DNA from 3 places in the Sporosarcina pasteurii genome. Region 3 is predicted to be linked to each of the others. Evidence: riboswitches for the same ligand, from Rfam matches in the RefSeq annotation. Region 3 holds a riboswitch; each other region holds the start of a gene.

Region 1 (10,021 bases), 100 kb from region 3:
AACCGTTGCATCTGCCACGGCTGCAATTTCAGCAACTTCTTCCATGGCATCCGCCATGATCGGTGAGGCGCCTAGTGCAAGTAATCCATTTGCTTGGAAGTTGGCAACAACGATATTGGAAATGCAGTGTATCAGAGGATTCTGTTGTCTTAATGCTGCAAGTAGATGATTGTTTTTCTTCATAAATCATTTGGCTCCTTTTTTAAAATAGAAAAAGCCGCTCCTATATATAGTAGGAAGCGGCCACGATTTCGATATGGTGTAAAAGAAACGCGGATCCACTTCCCTCCGCTGGTCTAAACCAGATCAGGTTCAAAGAGTCCGCATATGTATATGCATCTCAGCCTTTCACAAAGGCACCTCCAGTGGCAATAAACTATTTGAATTTAGATTCACTATAGCATAATTTTGCTAGATGAATCAATTTCACAATTGCTTATTTTTATAATATAGATGAATTTAAGTATCCTTACTTTTTTAAAAGTTCATCTTAATGATGAGGGTGTCTCGTTGATTGTAGTGGAAAGCGTCCGCCCGGAACGGAAATCAACATAGTTCGTACTTTATTGTAATTAGGATAAAGTTTACATTTGATGACAAAAAATGAGTAGATTTCGGCAAAGGTTATTCAGTTAAATTTGTAAAAGTTTCTTAAAGGTTCTGTGAACAAGGCAATATCCTTGTGTAAATGTGCTATAGTGAATAAAAGCTGAATAGTTCTACAACCACTAGGAGTGCCTAACAAAGGCTGAGATGTATATGTTTTGTACAGATCCTTAGAACCTGATCCGGATGATACTGGCGTAGGGAAGTGGCACGTCTTTTTGTATAAAAGGATGACCGCCGCTTTCTAACGTTACCGGAAAGCGGCTTTATTTTAAAAAAGGACGTGAGTTGAAATGGTTCAAATCGCAATGACAATTGCTGGTTCAGATAACAGTGGAGGTGCCGGTATTCAAGCGGATTTAAAGACGTTTCAGGAGCTTGGGGTATTTGGTACGTCCGCATTAACAGCAGTGACGGCACAAAATACGCAAGGAGTTCATGCGATCCAATCGATAGATCTAGAGATCATCGCCGCACAAATTGAAGCCATTTTTACGGATTTTCCCGTGCATGCTGTGAAAACGGGGATGTTGTTTTCATCAGATATTATTAAAGTCGTGGCTGAGCAATTAAAGAAACAGGAAATTCCGCTCGTCATTGATCCTGTGATGATCGCAAAAGGTGGGGCTTCTTTACTTCAGGAGGAAGCAATTGAGGCGTTGAAGAATGAACTTCTTCCTATTGCGACAGTAGTGACACCCAATATTCCAGAAGCTGAAGTTCTGACGGGGTTACGTATCCAAAACAATGCGGACATAGAAAAAGCGGCCAAGCATATATTGGCATTAGGGGCGCAATCCGTCGTCATTAAAGGGGGACATCGGGTAGACGTACCTGATGCGGAAGATTTATTTATGTCTGCCGCAGGGGAGAAGTTTTACGTACGTACGCCTTGGATTGACACAAAAGATACACATGGGACAGGTTGTACGTATGCGGCTGCGTTGACTGCCTTTCTTGCAGAGGGTAAAAATCAAGCAGATGCTGTTGTTTCTGCAAAGAATTTTATTCATGCTGCAATTGAAAATGGGTTAGACATAGGGAGTGGACATGGCCCAACCAATCACTGGGCATATAAGCAGCAAATGAAAGCTGAAAAACATGAAAAGGGAGTTGTGATCGATGGATAAAAGTAAACTACAATTATACTTTATTGCCGGAACAACAAATATTGGAGATCGAAATCTACTTGATGTTTTACAAGCTGCTTTAAAAGGGGGCATTACTACTTTCCAATTGCGTGAAAAAGGGGAGGGCGCGTTACAAGGGGATGATTTAAAAGCATTAGCTGAACAATGTAAACAGCTTTGTAACAAATTTAAAGTTCCCTTTATTGTGAACGATGATGTCGACTTGGCCGTAGAAGTTGGCGCAGACGGTGTTCATATTGGACAAGAAGATGGGGACATTGCTAAGGTCCGTGAAAAGATTGGTTCAGAAAAGATACTAGGCGTTTCCACGCATTCGATTGAAGATGCCATGGCGGCTTCCGATGCGGGTGCGAACTATGTTGGGATTGGGCCTTTATTTGAAACGACATCTAAAGAAAATGCAGGTGCACCGGTCGGGACAGAGCTAGTTCGTCAAGTGGCGAATGTACTTCCGGGTCTTCCGATTGTAGGTATTGGAGGCATTACAGAGCGGAAAGCAGGAAGGGTTATTCGTGAAGGGGCTTCAGGTGTCGCGATGATTTCGGCAATTGCAAATTCCGAAGATGTAGAACAAGTAACGCGCGCAATTAAAGGGAGTGTAACGCTAGCGTCAACTGGTGTTGAAATGTAAAAAAATGAATAATCCTCAATGAAATTCGCCACACTTTCCTAAAAGGAGAGTGTGGTTTTTTATGGTTAATGAAGCGTTGTTTGAAGTGCAAACTGTGACGCATAAGCATGATGTCATTCATTTTACTTGGCGCGATTTGGGTGGGAATTATTATGTATATCGCGACGGTGAACTTTTATACGAGGGGACGGTAGCGGAGTTTAAGGACGGTGATTTTAAGCATGCGAAACTGTATAACTACTCGATTGAACGTGTTGTGAATGAAGAGGTTGTGGATGTTGTGCGCCTTCAAACTTCGGCTTATGCAGAAGAACGCAATGTTAAAAACCCTTTGCAATTTCTTGTCATGACGACCATCGTAGCCAAGTCCCAAATTGCATTGTCTTGGGAAAAAATAAAAGACGTTTCACATTATGAAATTTATCGAAATGATGTATTTATCAAAGAGGTGCAGAAGAACCAATATATTGACCGTGATATTTCAATGGATCAAACCTATACATATCGAATTCAATCGAAAAGGCCCCTTGCGATGTCAGAAGAACGGTTTAGCAAAGGGAAATCAGTGGCAGCTACAGTCCTTGGGATGATGAATAAAAAGACGTCACAGAAACAACCAGCGATTGAAAGGTTTACGGTGACGAAGGAAATTGGAAGGCCGCGTGAATTACTGATTCCAACTTTGCAACGAACAGCTAAAAGCAAAGTGAATGAATGGCAATTTCGCTATACAACCTTTTTGAAAGAAGAAATGATTAAAAACCCCAATTTCTTTTCCAAAAATCATCTATTCAAAGGGGATGCGAGAGATTTTAATCCAGACGGTACGAGTTTTCGCACAAGGGTCGATGTTTCACTCGACTATGGACAGGTAAAGTCGCCAATGGTCTGTACAAGAAATATTGGGATGACAGTGGCGTATGATCATGTAGGCCGAATTAGAAAAGAAGCGCAAGCCACTAGTGACGGGGTTGTTTTGGAAAGAAGCGATCATAAGCCAGGAGAGGCCGGTTTTCTGTTAATGCATGAAGTCCAAAATCCACTTGTTCAAGCACCGAAGATTAATTATGAAGTTCGTGCTGTTCTGCGAAGGGATGGGACATTTGATATGACTGGGTACCATAATCAGGCGCCGCATCATGAAGTCTATCTTGTGCGCGGCGCACAAAATGGATGGATACCCATTCATCTAGCCGAAAGCAATGGACTTATTTGGATGTCTGATGTGATGAGTTGGCATTATTGGCGTTTTTCAAACTTTGAATAAAACGGATAGATTGACAAGGTAAATTCCCTTTGTTAGTATCGTCTTGAATTCGAGATAGTTTAGGAAGCGTGTTCTGGGGAATGAAAAGCGTATAATGAGGATCCTAGTTCACAATCGAAATAGGGGGAATGACATATGATTCATGTTTTTAAAGAAGGTAAAGATGCGGCTAAGCCAGTTCTTTTATTATTACATGGTACAGGCGGCACGGAAGAAGATTTATTGCCACTTGCAGATTTAATTGATCCGGATGCGGCGGTGTTAAGTGTTCGTGGAAATGTTTCTGAAAATGGCATGCCACGATTTTTCCGCAGATTAGCGGAAGGTATATTTGACGAGGAAGATTTAATTTTTAGGACGAAAGAGTTGCACGCGTTTCTTGACGAGGCAGCAGAAAAGTACAAATTTGATCGGGACAATGTGATTGCTGTGGGTTATTCGAATGGTGCAAATATCGCTGGAAGTTTATTATTCCATTATGAGGGAAGTTTAAAAGGAGCGAGCCTTCATCATCCAATGGTGCCGAGAAGAGGCCTTCAGTTACCAAATCTTGAAGGAACGAAAGTGTTCATTGCCGCGGGTAAGAATGACCCGATTTGTCCAATGGTTGAATCGGAAGAATTGGATGAGCTTCTGAGAGGTGCAGGTGCTGAAACTGCGTTACACTGGGAGATGAACGGTCATTCGCTCACGAGGACGGAAGTAGCAGCGGCTGCTGAGTGGTTTGAGACGAATTTCGGTTCGTAACAACAATGCGAAGCGGGGAGTAAGACATGGGTTATTTATATAGAATGTTTGGTAATGTGAGTGCAAAGGGGATGGAAAACATGACCAAAACGGCAATTGTTTATTACAGTGCTGGTGGAACGAATTATCGATTGGCCAAATGGGCAGAAGAAGGGGCGAAAGCGGCGGGGGCTGAAGTAAAAGTATTAAAAATACCTGAAACCGCGCCGCAATCAGCAATCGATGCCAACGAAGGATGGAAAGCACATGCACAAGCGACAAAAAATGTGCCTGAAGTGACGCCTGAAGATTTGGAGTGGGCGGAAGCGATTATTTTTAGTGTGCCGACGCGTTTTGGAAATATTGCGAGCCAAGTGCAAAGTTTTATCGATACAGTCGGTGGTCTATGGGCAGAAGGTAAACTTGCGAATAAAGCAGTGAGCGCAATGTCATCCGCGCAAAACCCACACGGCGGCCAAGAGGCAACGATTTTGTCTCTTTATACGACCATGTATCATTGGGGAGCCATTGTTGCGGCTCCGGGCTATACGGATCCTGTTATATTTAGTGCAGGGGGCAACCCATACGGAACAAGTGTCACGGTCGGACAAGACGGTAAAATGGTGGAAGATGAGGCAGCTATCAAAGCAGCAGTAGCTCACCAAGCGAAACGAACAGTTAGCGTCGCAAACGCATTGAAAAATTTAGAGTAAATGTATACATTTGAATCAAAAAAACCGACACCTGGATGTGTCGGTTTTTTGCTAACTTATTTGTCTAGATTGTTTTTGATGTCGTATTTTTCTCTTGCTTCTTCTAACCAAGTGACGTATTCAGTTTGCATTTTGTCTTCAAATAGCTTTTCGCGAATCTCAACAACATGGTCTTCAAAAACGGCATCTTTTGCTTCTTTTTTATCTAATACTTCAATGATATGGTAACCATATTCACTTTTTACAGGTTCGCTAATTTCGCCGACTTTCAAAGAAAAGGCTTTTTCTTCGAACTCAGGTACCATTCTACCGCGTGTAAAGAAACCTAAGTCTCCGCCCAGTGCGCCTGAACCTTCATCTGTTGAATACTCTTTCGCTAATTCAGCAAAATCTTCACCGTCTTCTAGCTTTTGTACGATTTCATTTGCCGTTTTTTCGTCTTCCACTAAAATATGTCTTGCCTCAACTTGTTCTTCAACATTAAAGGCCTCTTTATTTTCTTCAAAGTACGTTTCAATTTCTTCGTCCGTTACTTCAACACGTGGTTCCATTAATTTACGAATGGATAAGTATTGAATGACATCATCTTTAAAATCTTTTTCTGTCATACCACTTTGTTCTAATGCGTTATTAAATGCTTCTTCGCCACCTGCATTTTCAATGAATTTCGTAATTTCCTCATCAATTTCTTCATCCGAAACTTTGATGTCTTCTTTCTTCACTTCAAGATTTACAATTTTTTCATCGATTAAAGCATCAAGTGCTTGTTGTCCATTAGATTGTACAAGAATTTCATACAGTTCATCTTTTGTAATTTTTTCACCATCAACAGTGGCAACAGACTCCCCATTTGAACAACCAGTGATTACGACTAAACTTAGGGCCGCCAATCCGACCTTTACTTTCGTATTCAACCATTTCTTAACCATTATTTTTCCTCCAATACCATATGTGTGAATCAATTATATTGCGTAAATATGGACGAGATATGAACGAAATAGTAATTGATATTCAGCTTCTGTTGTAAGTATAGCATGAACCTCTTTATTGTTGTTTTAAAGTGATGAAAAACTTTGTATCCTTTTCCTTATTTACTCCTATTCCCCAGTTTCGCCATGTTCCTGAGAAAACATTCCTAACAAATTGACGTCTGCAATTTTTTAAGGTTTCAATTCCATTATTTAAGTGATGGTGTTTTCGGTAGAAGAACAATTTGACAGCGGTTTCAGATTCTTTCTAGGTTATCGGAATTAATCGAATGGTTAAAAAACGCTTATTCATTATATTAAAAAACTATTTGCAGAATAGAAAGAGTTGTGTTATTATTTCACAATCGACATTATAAATTTATGTCTATTTGATATTTTTAGAAAAGAGGGATTGTTATGTCGCAAATGTTAGCTTTAGTACTTGTTGTTGCTATATTATTTATCGGAGATCTTGTTGCCGTTCGCACGAAAGCTTGGATTCCCTCTGTTTTTGTTAGTGCGGTCCTCTTCTTGCTTGGATATTGGACTTTTTTTCCGCAAGATATTGTTGCGCTTGCAGGGGTTCCGCCTACTGTTGCGGTCATGTTAATCTATTTACTGATTACAAATATGGGTACACTATTGTCTGTTCAAGAATTAGCTAAACAATGGAAAACGATATTAATTTCCTTAGCCGGGATTCTAGGTATTATTGTCATACTATTCGGATTTGGAACAATACTATTTGATGTTCAAACAGTACTTGTTGCCATTCCACCGCTCGTTGGCGGCATTGTTTCCGCGTTAATTATGTCGGAAGGTGCAGCAGAAGCCGGGCTTACGATGTTGTCGGTATTCGCGATAGTTATCTACGTGATGCAAGGTTTCGCGGGATATCCGATGACTTCTTTCGTTTTGAAGAAAGAAGGAAAAACGCTTCTTAGCAAGTATCGCAATGGAGAATTAGAAAAGAAGACGGAAGATATAGAGAAAGAGGAAGCGTCAAAAGAACAAGAGCTTAAATTATTTAGTAAAATGCCTAAGAAATACAATACGGATTACTTTAAGTATTTAAGATTAGCGATTGTTGGATATCTTGCCTATTTGACATCTGAATTGCTCGCACCATTTGTAGCTGTTAGCCCGTTTGTCCTTTGCTTAGTATTCGGTGTTATTGCAACAAGCGTTGGGTTTTTAGAGCGTAATTCATTGCAAAGGGCAAATGGATTCGGGTTTGCGATTCTTGGGTTAATGCTCTTCGTCTTTGATGGTTTGAAAGTCGCCACACCCGACATGATGTTAGGTATCTTATATCCACTCGTTGTTTGTATCGGATTTGGTGTGATTGGGATGTACATCTTCTCGTTCATTATGGGGAAAGTGTTAAAAGTCAGTAAGGAAATGGCATTCGCTGTATCATTGACTGCGTTGTATGGTTTCCCGGCAGACTACATCATTACAGTCGAAGTCATTAATGCCTTAACAGAAGATGAAGAGGAAAGAGAAGTTTTGACAAGTCATATGCTTCCGCCAATGCTTGTCGGTGGTTTTATAAGTGTTACGATTGTCTCTGTTATCCTCGCGGGTACTTTTGTTGCATTCCTATAAGTAGAGAGGGTTGAAGTTATGAAAGCAAATCAAAACCGGATTCAACAGCATATCGAGTTATTAAGCCAATTTACGGCAACGCCAGGTCAAGGTGTAACAAGATTGACGTATAGTCAAGAAGATTTACTAGCACGAAACTACATTAAGGAAAGAATGGTCGAATACGGGCTTACCGTTACAGAAGATGGTTTCGGAAATATTTTCGGGAAACTTGAAGGGCAGATGCCGGACAAGCCTTCCGTACTGGTCGGCTCTCACTTTGATTCTGTTCCAAATGGTGGTGCCTATGACGGGACTGCTGGTGTAGTTGTGGGGTTGGAATTGGCTGCACTGTTTAAGGAAAATGCCATTACGCCTCTCTATCCTCTTGAAATTATTGCGTTTGTTGAAGAGGAAGGCTCGCGGTTTGGGGGCGGGCTTATGGGCTCAAGGGGGATGATGGGCGTCCTAACTGAGTCGGACTTTGATCAGTTGGCGGATGCGGAAGGCATATTAGCAAAAGATGCGATGTTGGAGATTGGACTAGATCCTTCGAAAAAGAAAGTGCGCGATCCGAAAACAATTCTTGCTTTTCTTGAACTGCATATCGAGCAAGGTCCGATACTTGAAGAAAAAGGAATCCAAGTTGGGATTGTTGAAGGAATTGTTGGCCTCACCCATTTAGAGGTGACGGTGCAAGGGCGAGCGGGACATGCAGGGACGACGCCGATGGACAGACGTTCGGATGCGCTCGTCACTGCTGCGCGCATAGTTGGCGATTTGCCTGAGATTGCCGCTACGGTCGGTAATGGAACTGTCATCACAACAGGACGATTAAACGTATTCCCAAACGGGTCAAATGTCATTCCTGAAAACGTCACTTTCACAGTTGATATACGTTCAGGTGAAGAGGAGCACGTGCTCGAGGCTGTCAAGCGCACGAAAGAAAGAATTATGACTCAAAAAGATGAAGGTATTCAAATAACTGTTAAAGAACAGATGTCTATTCAACCGAAATTATTAGATGCAAGCATTCGTTCTGTATTGAAAGAATCGAGTGATTTACTGGGTTCTTCGAATTGCTCTATACAAAGCGGAGCGGGTCATGATGCGATGGTTTTATCAGATTTCACCGCTTGTGGAATGATTTTCATCCCGAGTAAAGCTGGACTGAGTCATTGCCCGGAAGAATGGTCGAGTGCAACAGATTTGGCGGTAGGTACAAATATTTTATTCGAAACGATTAATAAATTAATGAAGGAGAAATCATCATGATCAATCAACAAATTAAAGATACAGTTACACGGGATCGTGAAGAGCTAATCGCATTGCGACGAACATTCCATAGTGAACCGGAGTTGCCGTGGGAAGAAGTGAAAACAACCCAGTTCATTTGCGATTATCTCGACAAGCTTGGCATTTCGTACCGAAAAACAGAACCAACAGGAGTCATTGCTGAGATAGAAGGTCAACCAGGCGGTAAGACGGTTGCGCTGCGAGGCGATATGGATGCGCTACCTGTTGAACAGTTAAATACGCATGTCCCATACGCTTCAAAAGTAGCGGGGAAAATGCATGCGTGTGGACATGATGCGCATACTTCCATGCTGCTGATGGCTGCAAAAGCCTTGTCGGAAGTGAAGGACGGGCTTCAAGGAAATATCCGTCTAATATTCCAGCCAGCTGAAGAAATTGCAGAGGGAGCTAAGGCGATGGTTGAACAAGGTGCGATGGAGAGTGTTGATCATGTATTTGGAATCCATATTTGGTCACAAATGCAGACACATCAAGTGTCATGTCCGCCTGGACCATCGTTCGCCGCCGCTGACATTTTCAAGGTTCACTTTGTAGGAAAAGGCGGGCACGGAGCGATTCCTGAAGATTGTATCGACGCGGCAGTTGTCGCTTCTTCATTCGTGATGAACGTTCAAACAGTGATCTCGCGGACAATCGATCCGCAAAATGCCGCCGTTCTTACAATCGGCAGAATGGATGTTGGCACGCGATTTAACGTGATTGCTGAGAATGCACTTATAGAAGGAACAGTGCGTACATTTAATCAGGAGACGCGTGATCATATTGAAAAAAGCATTGCCGATTATGCTCAAAACGTGGCAGCAATGTACGGTGCGACTGCGGAAGTCGAATATATTCGTGGTACACAACCGGTGATTAATAATGAAGCCAGCGCGATGCTTGTACAGCAAGTTGCTACAGAAGCATTTGGTCCGGATGTTCTTTATAATGAAAAACCAACGATGGGCGCGGAAGACTTCTCGTTTTATTTGGATAAAGCCCCAGGTAGCTTCGCGCTTGTAGGAAGTGGGAACACCGAGAAAGATACGGAATGGTCGCATCACCATGGCAGCTTT
Region 2 (10,021 bases), 580 kb from region 3:
CAGGAAGAATTTCTTTATGTCGAGTCAGAGTTTTTTGACTTAGTAGGTGTTGATGCACTTTCAATGGAAATCGATGATGTATTTGGCACTTATACAGTTTTATTCGGTTTGAAAATGAACAAACAAAATGAAACTGTCATTAAGACTTATTTAGACAATCATCTATCAGGTGAACGCGGCCGATATAGTGTAGCTTTTTCTGGCCAAGATAATCTGTGGAATATGAATATTGCAGTCAATTATATAGAAGGTTTCGAGGAAGACATGACATTTATAGAGGCGTATCAACTCGTCTACTCATTTATTTTCCAAATGGTCGAAACAATCGAGGAGCATCAATGAGCCCACAAAAATTGATCTACTTATATGCACGACATTGGGACGATGAGGACTTATGCCGATTAGAAATGCGTTCTTTCTTTGGATACGATTCATCGACCAATGTACTATTCAGTTCAATTCAAGTAGAACCAAGTCGGAGTCCATTTATGAAAGAACGACTTGATGTTTTATTCGAAGCACAAAGTTGGGAGGCGCTTATTCAACGAGCAGCTTCTTTAGAAATGGGGAGTGAAACTTTTAAAGTCATCAACTTAAATACTAGGACTTTAAATTCTTCGTCAAAAATAGAAATTGCAGACCGGCGCAAGCTTGAACGAGAAATCGGTTTGCAAATGAACGGAGAACCTGATTTAGACCATCCTGACGTTGTATTCGGCTTTGTCGTGATTGATGGGTATTGGTATTTTGGAAAATATGTAGAAGGCGACTCTGTTTGGCGTCGTCATCAAAACAAACCTCATAGTTATTCCACTGCACTAAGTACACGCGTTGCTAGAACTGTAGCTAATATAGCAGCACCAAATCCAGAAGGTGTAAAAGTCATCGATCCTTGTTGCGGGATAGGTAACGTACTCGTTGAGGCGCTTTCGATGGGATTTGATATCGTTGGAAGCGATATTAATCCCCTTGTGACTAGCCATACGAGAGATAACATCGCCTATTTTGGGTATACTTGTGAAGTTAAGCCCCGCCCAATTGCAAATATCACAGAAACCTATGATGTCGCAATTATTGATATGCCTTATAATATTTTTACGAAAGCATCTCCAGAGGATCAACTGGATATTTTAGTACAAGCCCGACGCATCGCGAAAAAAGTTGTTGTTGTCACAATTGATACGATTGATGAGATGATTGAAAATGCAAATTTTAACATCGTTGATAGATGTGAAGCGAAGAAAAGCAGTTTTGTTAGGCAAGTACTTGTTTGTGAGTGATTCATAGAAAGAGCGATAACGATAATCGTTTTTGCTCTTTTTTATTTATTCTTCAAGCACCTCAATACGATATGCTCTTGTTTTAGCAGGATAGGATTCAAGGATTACGTCATGCCAAATTCTAACTTTATCATTTTTCTTTAACGTCCTTATACTAGATTTATCTTTTCCCTCCATTGAGACGATAATTTCACCACTTTTATTATCTAAATCATCAATAATTGTAAAAGTATTGATGCCCTTTGAAATTACAAATGCATCGAAATATTTATCCTCATGATAGGCCGTTAAATCATCCGAATCAACATCCAATTCATCTACAGGATTCGTACTAGAGCAACCCATTAGAAAAAGCACCATGCTCATCGCAATCAAAAACCTCATAGCAATCCTCCCTTTATTTATATAAAAAATGCCCAGCCAAATGACTGAGCACTTTCAAAATTACTTAGATACAAATGTCGTAAAATCAGCTAATAGTCGCGCACCATAGCCCGTTGCAGATTTAGCATAATAGCCGGATGCTTTATTCTTTTCCATCACACCCGCCATATCCACGTGCAACCACTTACTACTTTCTGGAACAAAGCGACGAAGGAATAAGCCTGCAGTGATAGAACCTGCACTACTTAGTGAACTAATATTGTTCATATCTGCATAATCACTATCTAATGAACGATCATACGCTTCTACTAATGGCATTGGCCATACGAAATCACCGTTTTGCTCACCGATTTTCTTCATTTCAGCAGCAAGTTCCTCATCCCCGAAGACGCCGCCTAATTCTGTACCGAGTGCATTGACAACGGCACCTGTTAATGTGGCGATATTGACGATGTACTCTGCATTCCATTCGCCCGCGCGAATTAACGCATCTGCCAAAATGAGGCGTCCTTCCGCATCTGTGTTTCCAACTTGCACTGTTTTACCATTTTTATAAGAGATTACTTCACCAGGATAAACAGACGTATTATCCGGAGCGTTTTCAACCATTGGAATTAACACAACGACATTTGCTTTAGCTTGTGATTTTGCAAGTAACGTCATTGCACCAGCGACCGCTGCTGCTCCGCCCATATCCATACGCATATCACTTAAATCTTTACCGCTCTTTAAGCTAATCCCGCCCGTATCAAACGTAACCCCTTTTCCGACTAACGCAACAAGTGGTTTCGTTTCATCGCCTTTATATACAAGTTCAACGAAAGCGGGTTCGTATTGACTGCCTCGTCCAACTGTTAAAACACCGTTCATTTTCAGTTCTTCGAGTTTCGCTTTATCCAGCACATTTACTTCCACATCTGTACCTTCAAACTGCTTTTTCAATACTTCAGGGAATGTTTGTGGATTTAAGACGTTTGATACTTCATTCATTAAATCACGTGAGAAGGCCATTGCTTCTGCGCGAATTTTTCCTGCCGTAATCGCAGATTTTATATTGTCGCCTTCTTCAATTTTTAATGCTGTTTTAAAAGGTTTAACACTTGGTTTATACGTGACAAATTGATAAGCGCCTAGCTCCCAACCTTCAACAAAAGCAGTAAGAACGTCTTCTTTTTCAAATTTATTAAATCTATCGATTAGATCTGCCGCCGAAATGAACGCAGTGACTACTTTTCGACTGCCTAAATCTCTTGCTATATCTCCCGCAATGGAACGAATTTTCTCTGTCGTATAGGAGGACTTTTCTTTAATTACAATGTAGTGTGTGCCTTCTAATAAAACAGAACAATGTGCAGAAGGACTATTTTCCACAAAGTTTTTTACTGTTTCATTTTCTACAATAAGTGAGTTCGATTCAAAAATTACTTTTACGTTCGTTGACATCTTTTATTCCCCCATTATGATATGTACAATGTATAGAATTTCCTAATCTATCATATCACTTGCGAGAATTATCTTCCAATATTGAAATTAAAAAATATATATTATAAATCTTATAAAAAAAGCTCTTTGAATGGTTAAGGCCATCCAAAAAGCTAGTTTTTCTTATTAATTCCGAAAAGTATTGATTTCCGTTCCAGGCGCACGCTTTTCCAGCTTCAGGAGGCAGATGCTCGAGTCATAAGCCAAATTAGCTGCGTGACAAAAAACGTCACTCCGTTAATTCGTCTTATGCTTGTCGCATCTAGGCGCCTCCTTCAGCTTTCATTATTTCCGTGGGGCGGGCGGTGAGCCAATCGCAAAACGTAGATTGCGATTTGCCGTATTTCTGCGGTTCTTGCAGAAATTAAGGCATCCTGTTGGATATTCCTGCTCATAACGCTTCGCTTTTACTCGCAAAAACCGTTCTTCGTTACGGCTTAAGGCAAAGATGTGCTCCGAAACGCTTCGCTTTTCGGTCGCAAAAGCCGTTCTTCGTTACGGCTTTCGCTAATCCCACAGGAGTCGGCGCCTTCCACTCCAATCAATAGATATATTTCACAAAATGGACGACCATTAAACAACTAATTAGAATCAATATTCCCCATTAGTATATAAATAGGCGATTATGAAATTGATTTATTTACCTCTTTTAGTTAGACGTCCTAAAATGAATGCGCCAGCAGCAAGGCCAATCATTGTATTCGTTTTCTTATTAAATACTTGCTTTGCAACAAGGTTTAAGTTTTGTGGACGTTCTGCAAGACGACGCATGAAGTAGCCATACCAGTCGTTCCCGAAAGGAACATATGTACAGAAGTTATAGCCTTCTTTTACCAGGTCTTGCTGCATATCTGTTCTAAACCCGTAAAGCATTTGGAATTCAAACTTATCGTTCGAAATGTTGTGATCTTTGACAAACTGTTTTACATGATTAATGACATGGTGGTCATGTGTTGCAATCGATGTAAACTTTCCGTTTAATAAATGCCACTCAATAAGTTTTATGTAATTTTCATCAATATCTGCTTTATCCTGATAGGCAACTTCATCAGACTCTTTGTAAGCGCCTTTTACGATACGTAAACGCATGTCTTTATATTTATTTAGGTCTTCCTCTGCACGGTAAAAATACGCTTGAATGACCGTACCAACATTATCGTACTTCTTCGATAGTTCTTCAACAATATCAAATGATGCTTGTAAACGCGGGTAGTCTTCCATATCAAAATTAACGAAAATACCATAGTTATGTGCAGCGCTTACAATTTTCTCTAAATTTTCAAAACAAAAATCATAATCAATGTCTAAGCCGAGCTGTGATGGTTTCAATGAAATATGTGCATCGACTTCATGTGTGTGGATCGCTTCAATGACCTCAAGTATATTACCTTTTGCTTCTAATGCTTCATCTTTTTCAAAAACAAATTCCCCAAGGTTATCAATCGTACATGACATGCCCTGTGCATTTAGCTTTTTAATACTTTCCATTGTTTCAGCAACATTCGTACCAGCAACAACGCTTTGTGCCCCCATCTTCAAGCCATATTTCTTAGCAGCACTGTTTAATAATTCATTTTGGGATAACCCGATAAAGAAATCTCTTACGACAGTCATTATGATACCCCTTACTTTAATAGATTAATGAAAATTCTTTGATTAGCTAAAGAAATCCATATATCTATTTTACATGGTAGCGTCAGTTTTTTCATCTTTTTTGTGTTAATATTCTTCATTTTCGTCATGATTCGCCAAAGCACTAGTCAATCATAGCTTTCTATTCTACAAACAAAAAAACTCTACTAGTTTAGACGTTACCACTAGTAGAACTTACTCAATTGATGGAGTTCATTAAATCTCCATCATTGATATTCAAACATACGTCAACGTTCATTCTTCAATTGCTGACAGTCGTTCACAAAGTTGCCTCAAACTCTTTGAAAATCGAATATTGTTTTCTTTCGGTCTCTTCTTCGGTCCACGTAATCGTCCACCGCTCATTCGAATTTTTTGTGCTTTATGGCGTGCATAAAGAAGCTGGTCAATATTTTCTTCCGTATATAATCGACCGTTTTGATCGATAGGATGTCCTTGTTTGGCAAGTACCATTGCCGCTAACCCATAATCCTGCGTGACGACAATATCATTTTTTTGCACACGATTCACGAGGACAAAATCGACTGCATCTGCCCCTTTCGATACAATAATGGTCTCTGCGCCTTCTCGATGAATTTCATGCGCAGTATCGCATATTAACGTACATTTCAAATTATATTCACGAGCCACTTGAATTGTTTCACTGACAACTGGACAGGCATCCGCATCAACGAATATTGCAGTCATAACAATCCGCCCCCTTTTGATATTAATATTCTTGTTTACTGTTAAATATACCGTTTTGACTTGAAATGTAAAGCGATGTTGCTGAGAGAACTTGGAGACGATCCAGGTGACCTTAAACGAAGGGTACTTCCCTGAACGACTCATGACTTTTAGACATGCATCATATATTTGAATCATAAACATTTTCCGGAGGTGCCTATGCCAACCATATTATCGGTAAGTACTGTAAATCCGTCCTTTGCTATTAAGCAAACTGATGCTGTCGAATTAACACGTGCCCTATTTAAAGACAAGTTTAAAAATATTGAACGGCTATTAAAAGTTTTTGACAACGGCGAAATTAACAATCGGTATCTATGTATGCCAATCGATTGGTATAAACATGAACATGATTTTGAAGAGCGAAACCATTTGTATATTGAACATGCTGTACATTTTGGTGTACAAGCAATTCAAAAATGCTTGGTAAACAATCGCTTACGAAGAACTGTTCATCCTTCTGAAATAGATGCCATTTTTTATATTTCCAGTAGCGGAATTGCAACACCTAGTATCGAAGCACGAATCATGAATCAACTTCCATTTCGAGATGATACGAAACGGATCCCAATTTGGGGACTTGGTTGTGCGGGAGGTGCGGCTGGCGTTAGTCGAGCCTATGAATTTTGCCGTGCCTTCCCTACTGCAAATGTTCTCGTATTATCAATAGAGTTTTGTAGTTTAACTTTCCAAAAAGAAGATTACTCAAAAAGCAATCTCGTCGGGGCTTCGTTATTTGCAGACGGTATCGCTTGCGCACTAATTTCAGGTGAACAATCCACGATTAAAGCTCGACACCCATCCCCTAAAATAATTGGCACTGCATCAAAGTTCATGCCGCATTCTGAAGGCGTGATGGGATGGGATGTTAAAAACAGTGGACTTCACGTCATCTTTTCGAAGAGCATTCCAAGCATTATTACAAAATGGCTCGGACCATTTGTACATGAATTTCTCGGTGATTATGAATTAACAAACGAAGATATAACGCATTTCATTGCTCATCCTGGTGGCAAAAAAGTGCTAGAAGCATATGAAAATGCGCTTCATTTTCAACCAACAAAAACAAACATTTCCAGAGAAATATTGAGTGAACATGGGAATATGTCTTCCCCTACAATTATATATGTATTAGAACGCTTTATTGAAAACAAACCGGCCTCTCAAGACTATGGTTTAATGGCAGCGCTAGGGCCTGGTTTTTGTGGTGAACTTTTATTATTACAATGGGAATGAGGGGTCTTATTTGTTTTTAACGATATTAATGATGATTGTCATCACGCAAAGACTTACTGAATTACTCGTTGCAAAAGAAAATGAAAAGTGGATTGTTCAGCAAGGCGGCTATGAGGTCGGCGCTTCACATTATCCGCTCATGATCCTCCTTCATAGTTCATTTTTTATTGCATTCATTATCGAAGTCATTCTATTTGAACGAACACTCTCCCCGCTTTGGGGATTTTTTCTGATACTTTTCCTTCTTGCGCAAGTAGGCAGATTTTGGTGTTTATTTTCTTTAGGTAAGTTTTGGAATACAAAAATAATGATTCTTCCAAACGCGAATGTGGTAAAAAAAGGTCCTTACAAATTTTTACGTCACCCTAATTATTTAATTGTTGCCATCGAATTAATATCCATCCCACTTTTATTTAACGCTTATTTTACTGCCATTACCTTCACTTTATTAAATATATGGATGTTATCGATTCGCATTCCGATTGAAGAAAATGCTTTGAAAGAATTGACGAATTACAGTGATGTCTTTTATTAGAGGTGGGGATTTAGGAATTGGGCGGATATCTTGGTGATTTGCTCGTACATCTTGGAACGGAGAGCGGAGATAACGCCCATTTCGGAGGACATCTCAAGATTGATTGGACATCCTATTGATTTCCTAGGACATACTGCTACAGAGAGCGAAGATAATTACAGTTTCGGCGGATATCCCGAAATTTTACGATTCGAATCGGCAGCATTGACTCATTCACAAATACCGCCCTACGCACTTTGAGTTAAACGAATTTTATTGATGGCTATACTAACTATTCGGCTCCAATAATCCCGTTGCGTCTTTCCACCTATTTTCAATCAATTATTTGACTTTCTCTTTTTTCTATGCTTATACTTAGTTGAATCCAATTTCATAAGATCCACCACTAGGGGTGCTCGAAAAGAGCTGAGACTGGCGAATGCCTAAACCCTTTTAACTTGAACCAGGTAATACTGGCGTAAGGAAGAGGTGCAGACGTATAAATTCGACCCGTCTATTTTCTGGGGAATTCTGACTGTCTACAATCCACTTCTTCTTCAAGGAGTGGATTTTTTAATTGGAAAAATTAATAGGGAGTGGGTATGAAATGAAATTTACTGACCGCCTGCATGAGAAAACATTACCAATTTGGAGACAGAATCATAATCATCCGTTTGTAAAAGGGATTGGCGATGGAACTGTTAATCAAGAAAACTTTCGTTTTTACATGGTGCAGGATTACTTATATTTAATCGATTACTCAAAAGTATTTGCAATCGGCGCAGTGAAAGCAGATGATGTTGAAACTATGGGGAAATTCGCTGGACTACTTGAAGGTACATTGAATACGGAGATGGCGCTTCACCGAAAATATGCTGAGCGATTCGGCATTTCAGAAGAAGAACTTGAGAACGCAAAGCCTTCCCCAATTGTTCTAGCATACACACACTACATGTTACACGTCAGTCAAAAAGGGACACTTGCAGAAGTTGTTGCTGCAGTTTTACCGTGTGCTTGGAGTTATTGGGAAATTGGAAAAGAGTTAAATGAAATCCCTGGTGCAGCAGACCACCCATTATATGGCGACTGGATACGCATGTATTCTTCCGAAGCCTTCGGTGAACTAGCAAGCTGGTGCATTGACTTAATGAACGAAGTGGCGGAAGGTAAACCTGAGCATGAGTTACAAAAATTAGAAGAAATCTTTTTAAATACGACACGATTTGAATATATGTTCTGGGATATGGCGAACAACAAGCAAATGTGGCCAGGTGCTGAAACTGCTGATGTTGGCATTTAACAATGTTTCGTTTGGCTATGACGAAAAACGTAAAATACTAGAAAACCTTTCATTTTCTGTTCATCCAGGTGAATTTATTTCCATCGTCGGTGTAAGTGGTTCTGGAAAAAGTACGATATTCCGGCTAGTTACTGGTCTCGAGCATCCATTGACTGGTGACATTACACTTGAAGGAAATAAAAATGGGGACAGACTTGGGAAAGTAGCGTATATGCCCCAACAAGATTTACTTTTACCATGGCGAACGATTTTGGAAAACGCCTATTTACCACTTGAAATTAATGGGATTGATAAACAAACCGCCTATCAACAAATACAACCTTTATTAAAAGAATTTGGATTAGAAGGCACAGATGATAAATATCCAGCTGAATTATCTGGAGGGATGAAACAGCGCGTTGCATTTTTGCGCGCTGTTCTTTCAGGAAATCCACTTCTTTTATTAGACGAACCTTTTTCTGCACTCGATGCAATTACTAAATTATCAATGCAAGAATGGTTACTAGAGCAATGGAAAAAAAGACAATCTACGATACTATTCATTACCCATGATGTGGAGGAAGCACTCTTTCTATCGGACCGAATTTTGTTATTGAAAAATAAACCTGTGACGGACGTTGAAGAAATCTTTGTGCCATTACAAGGTAAACGTACAAGAAATGATTTAAATCTTCCTGAAATGTTGGCATTAAAGGACCGTTTACTTAGCACTCTTCAAAGTGAGGTCGCTTTATGAGAAATACTGCCTCATTTTTGATTGTAGTGGGATTCCTAATTTTGTGGGAAATAAGTGCAAGAATCATCGATAAAGCATTTATTCTACCGTCTCCTTTACAAATATTCATTCGGCTATGGGAATTAAAAGAAGTTCTTTTTCTAGATCATTTACCCATAACTTTATTATCTATCGTCATGGGTCTTACGCTATCAATCATTTTAGGAACAGCAATTGCAGTTTGGATGTCTTTAAATTCCAGTGTGCAAAGAGCGATATATCCAATTTTAATTGCCTCTCAAATGGTACCCGTTATTGCGTTAGCCCCCATTTTTGTTTTATGGTTTGGCTACACTATTTGGAGTAAAGTTGCTGTTGCTGTATTGATCACATTTTTCCCAATTACCGTAAATACCTTTGATGGACTATCATCTGGAAATAAGGATAACGAGGAATTATTTCTCACGATGGGCGCTACGAAAAAGGATATATTTTTCAAGTATTCAATTCCGATGGCACTCCCCCACTTTTTCTCAGGATTAAAAGTCGCAGTGACTTTGAGCGTCATTGGTGCAGCTATTGGGGAATGGCTAGGTGCACAGGCTGGACTTGGTTATTTTAGCCGTCGCATGATGACGCAATTTGACGGGGCAGCCGTATTTGCTCCGATTATCGTATTGACTTTTGTTGGCATTTTATTATTTATTTGTGTAACTCACCTTGAAAAACGT
Region 3 (10,021 bases):
GTAACAAAAACCTCAACTTATCAAAACCTTAAATTTTCCTATCAATCTTGATATGCGTCAAGGTACCCTTTAAGTAATCACCCTATACTTCATGTATAAAGATGAAAAGCAACACTAAAAGGTTGCGTGTTCAAATAATCTAATAAATTTTCCAGAACTTGATGCACGTCAAGGTCCGCGATGAACATTCACCTTATACTTTAGATACAAAATAAAACTTTGGAGGATGAACAATATGAAAAAAGCTGTTTTTAATCTTGAACCACTTGGTTGCCCGACTTGTGTGAAGAAAATCGAAAACACACTGGAGAAAATGGAGGGAATTGAGGAAATAAAAGTTCTTTTCCATTCCAACCGCGTTCGCACACAATTTGATGAAAGCAAGGTCCAAGCTGAAGACATTGAAAACACACTTACTAAGCTTGGGTACCCTGTCGTTTCAAAAAAAGTTTCGTAAAACAAAAGCCCCGGACGCGTCTGGGGCTTACTAATTTTACAAGCTCATAATCGTCAATTTTCATAACAAACATTAAAAGGTGGGATAAATGATGAATGCTAGAAGGACCTCTCAAATTACCGCCATCACGGGGGCTTTACTTCTTATCGCGATTGGTCTCCACCTCGGGGGCTTGCATGAATGGCGGCAAGGGACACTTATTATATCGACGGTAATTGCAGGTACGCCAATTGCCATTAAAGCGTTTCAAGCAATTCGGATGAAAACATTTAGTATTGAATTGCTCGTAACCATCGCTGTTGTCGGTGCTTTGTTTATTGGAGAGTACGTTGAATCAGCAGCAGTAACCTTTTTATTCCTATTCGGTGCATATTTAGAAGTACGGACATTAGAAAAAACACGTTCTTCCCTTCGTTCATTGATCGATATGGCGCCTGTTGAGGCAACGGTTTTACGTGACGGAGAAACGATGACTATTTCCGTCGATGACGTAGAAGAAGGAGATCGCGTCATCGTCCGTTCAGGTGAAAAAGTAGCGATTGACGGAGAAATTATTTCCGGTAAAGCCACTTTAAATGAATCTGCAATTACTGGTGAATCTGTACCGGTAACGAAAACGAAAAATGACCGTGTATTTAGTAGTTCTATTTTAGAAAATGGATTTATCGAAGTACTTGCCGACCGTGTTGGGGATGATACAACTTTCGCACGCATTATCGAACTCATCGAAGATGCACAGGAAACAAAGTCTAAAACACAAAAGTTTCTTGACCGATTTGCAAATATCTACACACCAGCAATTGTCGTCATGTCCATTCTCGTTTATTTATTCACAAGAAACATTGAAATGACGCTTACTTTCTTAGTTGTCGCTTGTCCTGGTGCACTTGTTATTTCTGCACCCGTCTCCATTGTTGCGGGGATCGGTAATGGTGCCCGTAATGGTGCCTTGATTAAAGGTGGAGAAATTATGGAAAGTCTCGGTAAAATCGACACAGTCGTATTTGATAAAACGGGTACTTTGACACGCGGACGTCCTGAAGTAACGGACATCCATACATTTAGCCGCAAAGAAAACGATTTACTACGTGTTGTTGCCGAAGCTGAAATGATTTCTGAACACCATCTCGGCCAAACCATTGTAAGAGAAGCAAAGAGACGAAATCTTATTCTTGTGAATGAACCCCAAAATGCAGAAGTGATTGAAGGGAACGGCATTCGCGCAGATATTGAGGGGCAAACACTCGTAATCGGAAATCGAAAACTGATGCGCACCAATGGCATTGCGATTTCCAACGAAGTTGAAGCTTATGCGGTAGAACGTGAAAAGTCTGGAAACACAGCAATTTTTGCAGCTATTGACGGAACCATCGCGGGAATCATCTCCATCGTAGATCAAATTCGTCCCGAAGCCACAAGCGCACTACAAGAGTTACGCGCAAACGGCATCAAACAAATCATTATGTTAACAGGTGATAATCGACATACTGCTGAACTTGTTGGCAAGCAACTTGACTTTGACGCGGTATATGCGGAACTACTACCTGAAGACAAAGTAGCCATGGTCCAAAAGTTAAAAAATGCGGGTCACCGTGTTGCTATGGCAGGAGACGGTATTAATGATGCACCAGCCATCGCGACTGCCGATATCGGGCTTGCAATGGGCGAAGGCGGAACGGATATTTCAATGGAAACTGCGGATGTTGTTTTAATGGCAGACCGACTCGACCAGTTTTCACACGCCTATTCTTTAGCAAAAGCCACTGTACGTAATATGCGACAGAACACATTCTTTGCGGTAGGAACAGTTGTCATCTTACTGGCAGGTGTCCTACTCGGAAAAGTATTTTTAGCATCAGGTATGCTCATTCACGAACTAAGTGTGCTTCTAGTTATTCTTAACGCTGTTCGATTAATGCGTTATAATAACAAGAACGGTAAAAAAGAGACTGCGACGCCAATACTGCAAACTGAATGAGGTGGAGAAGGTTGACAGAAAACAATCATTGCGAACATAGAGCCGTGGAGATGCAGAAAATGTGCATCTCTATTGTGCCGATTTTTAACCATTTAACAACTGCCGAAATGAGTGAGATTGTCAAAACTACAAATTCTGTAAAGCATCCACGAGGCCATACAATTTATCGAGCAAATGAACCGTCAGATGGGCTGTATATCGTTCATAAGGGACGGGTGAAAATCTATCGTTTATCAGACACTGGCAAAGAACAACTTGTGCGTATTCTAGAACCAGGTGATTTCACTGGAGAACTTTCTTTATTCTCTGAATCCGTGCACGATGCCTATGCAGAAGCGATGGAACCTGTAGAATTATGTGTGATGGGAAGAAAAGATTTCCAACAGTTTTTATTGAAATATCCCGCAATTTCCTTAAAAGTCCTCACTGAGTTTTCAACGAGATTGTCAAAAACCGAAAAGCAGGCGGCAAGCATTGCGTTGGAATCCACCGAAACAAGAATCGCGATGTACCTTGCGGATGTAGTAGAGGAAACGAAAAGTAAACGCATTACACTGCCGATGAGTCGGAAAGACCTCGCTTCTCATCTTGGGACAACACCCGAAACAGTCAGTCGAAAACTAGCTGACTTTGAAGAGGCTGGATGGATTCGACAACATACACCCAGCAAAATAGAGATTTTAGATTTAGATAGTTTACTACTCGTCTAATCGCTTAAAAGCCATCCATACAGGGTGGTTTTTTAATACTTTGAAAGCAACTAACCATTTTCTTGCTTTTCCAGTAATTCCTACTCCTTTCTTTCATTCAAAAAGACTCTATGCTACACTAATAGTAGATTGAAAATTCAACATAACATTGACCATTAGGGGAATCCTTGAAAAGGACTGAGAGAAGAGTACAACTCTGATACCCTTATTACCTGAACAGGTTTGGACCTGCGTAGGGAAGTGGCCGTCAGATTATTTATGTATTAATACTGTCTTTGACGACTACTTTCCTACTGCGGAAGTAGTCTTTTTTGTGTAAAGGAGGATATGATGAAGCTCATTGCAGTGACGAATGACCGTATGTCGATAGATGAATTAATTCAAACATTACTAGCGATTGAACCGTATATTGACGCAGTTATTTTAAGAGAAAAGTCGAAAACGGATACAGAGATCTTGAAATTAATTCAAAAGCTTAAGGAAGTAAATTTTAACGTAAAGAAAATGATTGTCCACGGAAAACCTACTATTGCAAATACCGAACAAATTGATAAAGTACAACTGCCAGGCGGATTACCACTTCCTGATTTAATGCGGCAGTATCCAGCGCTATTATTCGGAAAATCCGTCCACTCACTTGAAGAAGCGATAGTTGCTGAGGCGGATGGCGCAGAGTCTGTGTTATATGGTCATTTGTTTAAAACAAATTCAAAGCCTGGATTGCAACCACGCGGAACCGATGACTTGCGGCGAATTGTTTCATCGCTAACCATTCCTGTCTACGCGATTGGCGGCATTCGACCAAGTCATATCGAACGATTAAGAGAAGTAGGGATTGCAGGCGTGGCGATAATGTCTACTATATTTGAAAGCGAACATCCGAAAAACATCGCCAAAGAGTATTATGATGCCATTCATACATAGAGGGGGATTATCAATGACTAAAACAATTGAACTAAATGGGAACACACAAGAAATCCCAAAAGACGTTGAAAGTGTCCAGCAATTGCTCGAACACTTAAATCTCGAGGAAAGAATTTTAATTGTGGAATTGAATAAAAACATTCTCAATAAAAGCGCTTATGATCAACCGATTATGGACCGTGATCAGATCGAAATTATTCACTTTGTAGGAGGCGGATGAACATGCTTAAAATAGGAAATCATTCATTTTCATCGAGATTATTGTTAGGGACTGGTAAATACCCATCATTTGAAACTCAAAAAGAAGCTGTTCGTGTTTCTGAAGCAGAAATTTTAACATTCGCAGTCCGTCGAATGAACGTTTTTGAACCATCACAACCAAATTTCTTAGAACAACTTGATTTATCAAAATATACTTTGCTTCCAAATACCGCTGGTGCAAAAACAGCTGAGGAAGCTGTACGTATCGCAAAACTGGCAAAGGCATCTGGTTTATGTGACATGGTTAAGGTAGAAATTATTGGCTGTGACCACTCCTTGTTGCCAGACCCAGTTGAAACGTTACGTGCCACAGAAATGTTATTGGATGAAGGTTTTATCGTACTTCCCTATACATCTGATGACGTTGTACTTGCCCGCAGATTATGTGAAATGGGTGTCAATGCCATCATGCCGGGTGCAGCGCCTATCGGATCAGGTCGCGGCATATTAAACCCACTGAATTTGTCCTTTATTATCGAACAGTCGGAAGTCCCTGTCATTATTGATGCTGGCATTGGTTCTCCAAAAGATGCAGCCTATGCGATGGAACTCGGCGCGGATGCTGTTTTATTAAACACGGCCGTGTCCGAAGCAAAGGACCCAGTGAAAATGGCAGAAGCGATGAAACTTGCCATTGAAGCGGGACGACTTGGTTTTGAGGCTGGACGGATGCCTGAACGTGACTACGCAGTAGCTAGCAGTCCGATGGAAGGACTCTTGCCAAATTGAATAGCCGTTATTCACGACAAGAACTGTTCGCACCGATTGGGATAGAAGGACAAAAACGAATTAGCGCAGCAAATATCTTTATTCTCGGGGCTGGCGCACTTGGTTCTTCCTCTGGAGAAATGTTGGTACGCGCTGGCGTTAAGCGTGTGACCATTGTTGACCGAGATATCATTGATTGGACCAATTTGCACCGTCAACAACTGTATACAGAACAAGACGTTATCGATCAATTGCCGAAAGCAGTGGCAGCGGAGAAACGTTTGAAAAGCATTAATGGGGATGTGGATGTATCAGGAATGGTCGTTGATGTGACAGCTGAAAATGTACTCGAGTTAATTGAAGGACATGACGTGATTTTGGATGCAACCGATAATATTGAAACGCGGTTGCTTATGAATGACGCTGCATTAAAACGCGGCGTCCCCTTTTTCATGGGGGCCTGCGTAGGCAGTTACGGATTAACTTTCCCGATTGGCATAAAAGAAGAGCAACCGTGCTTACATTGTTTACTTGAAACATTACCACCTCAGTCATTAACTTGCGATACGGTCGGTGTCATTAGTCCAATCGTCGTCACAACTGCTGCCCGCCAAGTTGCAGATGTACTTAAATACATTACGGGCAATGAATTTATGCCGAAACTTGAATCTGCAAATTTATGGACAGGTGAAAGGTCATCGATGAATGTCGAAAGCTTGAAAAAAGACAATTGCCCAAGCTGCTCTGCTGAATCGGTATACCCCTATTTATCGGCCCGTGAATCTACTCGTTTTGCGGTGCTCTGCGGACGTGATACCGTTCAACTATCGTGGCCGCCAAACCGCCGTGTCGAATTAAAAACATTCGTGAATTCCGTCGAACCTATTGTGCAGAAACTCATCCACAATCCACATCTTGCTGCCTTTGAATTCGATAGTCACCGCATCGTCTTGTTCCGCGATGGACGAATGCTGATTCACGGAACGAAAAACATTGCCGAAGCCCGAATGATTGCAGCGAAATTGTTAGGATAAATGAAATAAGCCATTTTCATTCCTTATAAATGGATAGAAATGGCTTTTCACTCTCCGTTCTTGCGTCTTTCAAAAAGACGCAAGATAATGAAAGCACCGCTGAACAACAATAATACCTGCATAAAACGCGCGAAAATATGCGTTGGGACTTCCAAAATATCCATGAAGTATAAGAAAAATACCGCAAAGATAAACGACATACTATACTTTAAAAGCTTTCTCACCTTTCCCCTACTCCCTCGACAAACGAATCGAACGAAAGATAAAATACCCGATTGGGATAAAAATACAAATAAAAAACATAGGCGTAAACCATGCACCAAGTGATTCATGACGTCCCAAAGCCACTTGAATGTTGCTCCAATTTATATATGCAAAAATGATTGTGATGATATTTTTTATCACATTCACCATAAGTCGACCATTCAACTATTGCACTTCAGAATTGTCTTTCGTTAAATTCATCCCCTTCCGACAAGGAGATGCCGTCTGATTTGTGTTACGGTGCTTTAGCGCCAACAATTCAGGTGGCGAGGAATTGTCGTCGCTGACAAGCGAAAGATTTCTAGCTTGTTCACCTCTCCATTGTCGCAATACTCTGCCGATGTTATAATAGAACATACTGAAATGGGGTGAACACCAATGACGACAATTACGGCTAAAATTCAAATTTACGTGCCTGACCATGACGTTGAAATCCTCGAATCAACAACAAGTGCTTATCGGCAAGCATGTAATTGGTTAAGTAAAAAAATCTTTCAAACGAGAGTCCTAAATCTAGCCAATCTAAACAATCTTTACTACAAAATCCTTCGGGAAACCTTCGGATTAAAAAGCCAAATGGCACAATCGGCTATGAGAACGGTCGTTGCTAGATATAAATCCGCCAAATCAAACGGTCATAAGTGGTCCCAAGTACGTTTTCGGCTGCCCGAATATGATCTCGTTTGGAATCGCGATTACTCGCTCAATCAAGACGTTTTTTCAGTCAACACTTTAAGCTGTCGGTTAAAATTCAAGTTTGAGAAAAAGGCAATGAAACGTTATTTTAATGGCACTTGGAAATTTGGGACGGCTAAACTTGTCCAGAAATTTAACAAATGGTTTCTCCACATCCCCATGACTAAAAAATTTGCGAAATTAAAACTGCGCAATGTAAATCATATAGTCGGCATTGATCTCGGTGTAAACTTTCTCGCAACTTCTTACGATAGCCACGGTAAAACAACCTTCTTTAGCGGCAAACAAATCAAACAGAAGCGCGGTCAATATAAAGCACTACGTAAACAACTAGCCAAAAAACAAACAGCTTCAGCACGTTCAAGAATAAAAGCAATTGGTTCAAGAGAAAACCGTTATGTGACGGATGTCAATCATCAAATCACAAAGGCACTCGTTGAACGCTACCCAAGAGGGACTTGTTTTGTGCTCGAAGATTTGAAAGGTGTACGTAAGTCGACTGAAAAAGTATGCGTTAAAAATAGATATGTACACGTGTCTTTGGCATTCCATCAATTTCGTGAAATGTTAACATATAAAGCAACGATGAATGGACAATTAGTCATCATAGTAAACCCAGCTTATACATCTCAAACATGCCCAAAATGCGAACACAAAGGGAAAGCAAATCGCAATAAAAAAACGCATACTTTCTGTTGTAAAAACTGCACATACACATCAAATGATGACCGTATTGGCGCAATGAATCTCCACGATAAAGGTATGAAAACCTTGCGTGGCGGTACGATTTCGGCATGACCGACATCGTAAGGGCGAAGTCAACCGTCCTGTGTATCTTATATCAAATAAGATACAGATATATCCTCAATTTAAGGTAGGAGTACTTTGTACGTTCGCACTACTGGAGAGATATAAGTGTAAACTCGTTTAGCGGGGGCTAAACGGGCGGTAATCTAGGATTGCCGACACAAGCTCCATCTGAAAAGCGTAAAGTCGAAGACTTGCGTTCAGGTGGAGTGTGTTGACATAGTTATACACATGTGGGTATTTCTCTAAAATCGTCATACCTATCCACAGGATAGCCGCGATGATCGGAAGAATCACCATTTCCGATTTACGTCCCACCTGTCTACTTCTCCAAATGCATTATAATGCGCTGGTACTTCATCTGGTAAGGTCGACCAACTTACGAATAAATAAACAAGACTTCCGACGAATAAAATGATTGTGATCACGTTTAGCACCAATTCTATGATTTAATTTTCAACTTTAACTTCGGTCTTTCAAACATATCCACAATTTATTCACCTCATGATACATACGGTATACGAACCGCTAAAGTTTCAACTTCCCTGTTACTTTACTCTCCTAATGAATAACTTTTATATGTATTCAACTACCAATTGTATAATCGCTTAAACAATTAGCGCACACTACTCATAAACCCGCTAAGAGTTAACAAAACTATCTAAACAAATATACATCGTATTTTTAAAAATTAACACTACCTAAACGCTTGCCTTTTACATCAATCATTATAAAATAAATAAGTTAAGGTGCGTTTTTAAAAATAGAATTAAAGGAGTTGTCCTATGTTTTTTATAGAAGCAAAAAGAATAGCTGTCGTGATTTTCGGCTCATTTTTACTTGCCATTTCGCTAAACTTCTTTTTAATTAATGCGAATGTGTACGCAAGCGGGTTTGCTGGGGCAGCACAGTTAACATCCAGTGTTTTTGAAGATTTCTTAGGTATGCATGTGAGTACAGGAATTCTCCTATTCCTATTTAACATTCCAGTCTTTATATTAGGTTGGTACAAAGTTGGGAAAGGCTTTACAATCTATAGTATTGTTTCTGTTATTTGTGCAACCTTTTTCTTGGAAATATTACCTATCATCTCTGTATCCAATGATATTATTTTAAATACGGTTGTAGGTGGAGTTGTCAGTGGTATTGGTATAGGTCTTTCCTTAAAATGGGGAGCTTCAACAGGCGGGATGGATATCGTCGCAATGGTATTATCACGCTTACAAGATAAGCCAATTGGAATCTATTTCTTAGTGCTCAATGGTGTAATTATTGTGCTTGCAGGTTTTTTATACGAACCTGAAAATGCACTCTATACACTCATCGCACTTTACGTAACAACCGCCGTCATTGACGCTATTCATACACGTCATGAAAAAGTGACAGCGATGATTATTACGCGAAAAGCAGACGAATTGCAATGTGCCATCCACGAAAAAATGGTCCGTGGTATCACGATTCTGCCTGCAAAAGGCGCTTATACAAAAGAAGAGAATAATATGCTATATCTCGTCATTACACGCTATGAGTTGTATGATTTGGAAAAGATTATCGCTGAAGTAGATCCGAATGCCTTTACGAATATCGTTCAGACAGTAGGGATTTTTGGATACTTTAGACGCGAGGGCGAGGAAGTTGTTTAAACGAACTTGTTCTTGAATAAGTTATACAAAGGATAGAAACCTCTCACAACTGCGAGAGGTTCCTTTTTTTATCTTTGTATATTTAGATAGTACCGAGACTGAAACCTCCACCCTATCACACCAAATGCTCGATATAATAGTAATCCAATTCTATTATGTAACTTTCATCAATTCAATTCATCGCCAATACACCCAAAACAAATTGCTCTTTATAATTTGTATAGTCATTCATATCGCCTGACTTATTCTCGATAAAACTCAATTTGATCGACTCATATTCTTCCCTTAACGGTTTGGATGCATTAAGTTTATTTCGGAAATCAATGAAATCATTCCACTTCTTCCCTTGGTAATCGACTAGATGAATAATATGGGTTTTAACATCAAATGTTTTATCGGTAAATCGCGCGAGCACAATCTCATCTTCAAGCTCGACACGTAGCCGGTAAAATCCAATATCCCGCAACTTTTCAAAAATGCCGGAACATGATGTATATCTTCTACGCCGACAACAAAGTCAATCATCGGCTTCGCCTTGA

What was found. A riboswitch is a leader RNA that binds a small molecule or an ion and turns the genes downstream of it on or off. The one in region 3 is predicted to bind thiamine pyrophosphate.
Region 1: it holds a riboswitch for thiamine pyrophosphate, as region 3 does, so the genes downstream of both, thiD (bifunctional hydroxymethylpyrimidine kinase/phosphomethylpyrimidine kinase) here and AB1H92_RS14815 (thiamine phosphate synthase) in region 3, are expected to answer to the same signal.
Region 2: it holds a riboswitch for thiamine pyrophosphate, as region 3 does, so the genes downstream of both, tenA (thiaminase II) here and AB1H92_RS14815 (thiamine phosphate synthase) in region 3, are expected to answer to the same signal.

Annotation. Positions count from the first base shown of each region.
Region 1 is NZ_CP160452.1:3,160,453-3,170,473, reverse strand. Features, by position in the region: gene thiM (hydroxyethylthiazole kinase) at 1-183, opposite strand, end outside; TPP riboswitch at 267-374, opposite strand; TPP riboswitch at 721-827, shown strand; gene thiD (bifunctional hydroxymethylpyrimidine kinase/phosphomethylpyrimidine kinase) at 900-1,736, shown strand; gene thiE (thiamine phosphate synthase) at 1,729-2,388, shown strand; gene AB1H92_RS15450 (DUF3238 domain-containing protein) at 2,450-3,655, shown strand; gene AB1H92_RS15445 (alpha/beta hydrolase) at 3,791-4,402, shown strand; gene wrbA (NAD(P)H:quinone oxidoreductase) at 4,429-5,094, shown strand; gene AB1H92_RS15435 (peptidylprolyl isomerase) at 5,151-6,023, opposite strand; gene AB1H92_RS15430 (hypothetical protein) at 6,480-7,670, shown strand; gene AB1H92_RS15425 (Zn-dependent hydrolase) at 7,689-8,924, shown strand; gene AB1H92_RS15420 (amidohydrolase) at 8,924-10,021, shown strand, end outside.
Region 2 is NZ_CP160452.1:2,479,873-2,489,893, forward strand. Features, by position in the region: gene AB1H92_RS11775 (branched-chain amino acid aminotransferase) at 1-342, shown strand, start outside; gene AB1H92_RS11780 (TRM11 family methyltransferase) at 339-1,280, shown strand; gene AB1H92_RS11785 (DUF3221 domain-containing protein) at 1,326-1,664, opposite strand; gene AB1H92_RS11790 (M17 family metallopeptidase) at 1,725-3,107, opposite strand; gene AB1H92_RS11795 (proline dehydrogenase family protein) at 3,783-4,760, opposite strand; gene AB1H92_RS11800 (YaiI/YqxD family protein) at 5,034-5,486, opposite strand; gene AB1H92_RS11805 (type III polyketide synthase) at 5,685-6,761, shown strand; gene AB1H92_RS11810 (isoprenylcysteine carboxyl methyltransferase family protein) at 6,772-7,296, shown strand; TPP riboswitch at 7,674-7,777, shown strand; gene tenA (thiaminase II) at 7,883-8,575, shown strand; gene AB1H92_RS11820 (ABC transporter ATP-binding protein) at 8,562-9,311, shown strand; gene AB1H92_RS11825 (ABC transporter permease) at 9,308-10,021, shown strand, end outside.
Region 3 is NZ_CP160452.1:3,058,867-3,068,887, forward strand. Features, by position in the region: gene AB1H92_RS14800 (heavy-metal-associated domain-containing protein) at 236-457, shown strand; gene AB1H92_RS14805 (cation-translocating P-type ATPase) at 549-2,435, shown strand; gene AB1H92_RS14810 (Crp/Fnr family transcriptional regulator) at 2,447-3,145, shown strand; TPP riboswitch at 3,293-3,401, shown strand; gene AB1H92_RS14815 (thiamine phosphate synthase) at 3,473-4,069, shown strand; gene thiS (sulfur carrier protein ThiS) at 4,083-4,289, shown strand; gene AB1H92_RS14825 (thiazole synthase) at 4,292-5,059, shown strand; gene AB1H92_RS14830 (ThiF family adenylyltransferase) at 5,056-6,072, shown strand; gene AB1H92_RS14835 (hypothetical protein) at 6,120-6,296, opposite strand; gene AB1H92_RS14840 (RNA-guided endonuclease TnpB family protein) at 6,715-7,830, shown strand; gene AB1H92_RS14845 (DUF1648 domain-containing protein) at 8,133-8,267, opposite strand; gene AB1H92_RS14850 (YitT family protein) at 8,625-9,482, shown strand; partial or broken gene AB1H92_RS14855 (GrpB family protein) at 9,655-10,021, opposite strand, start outside.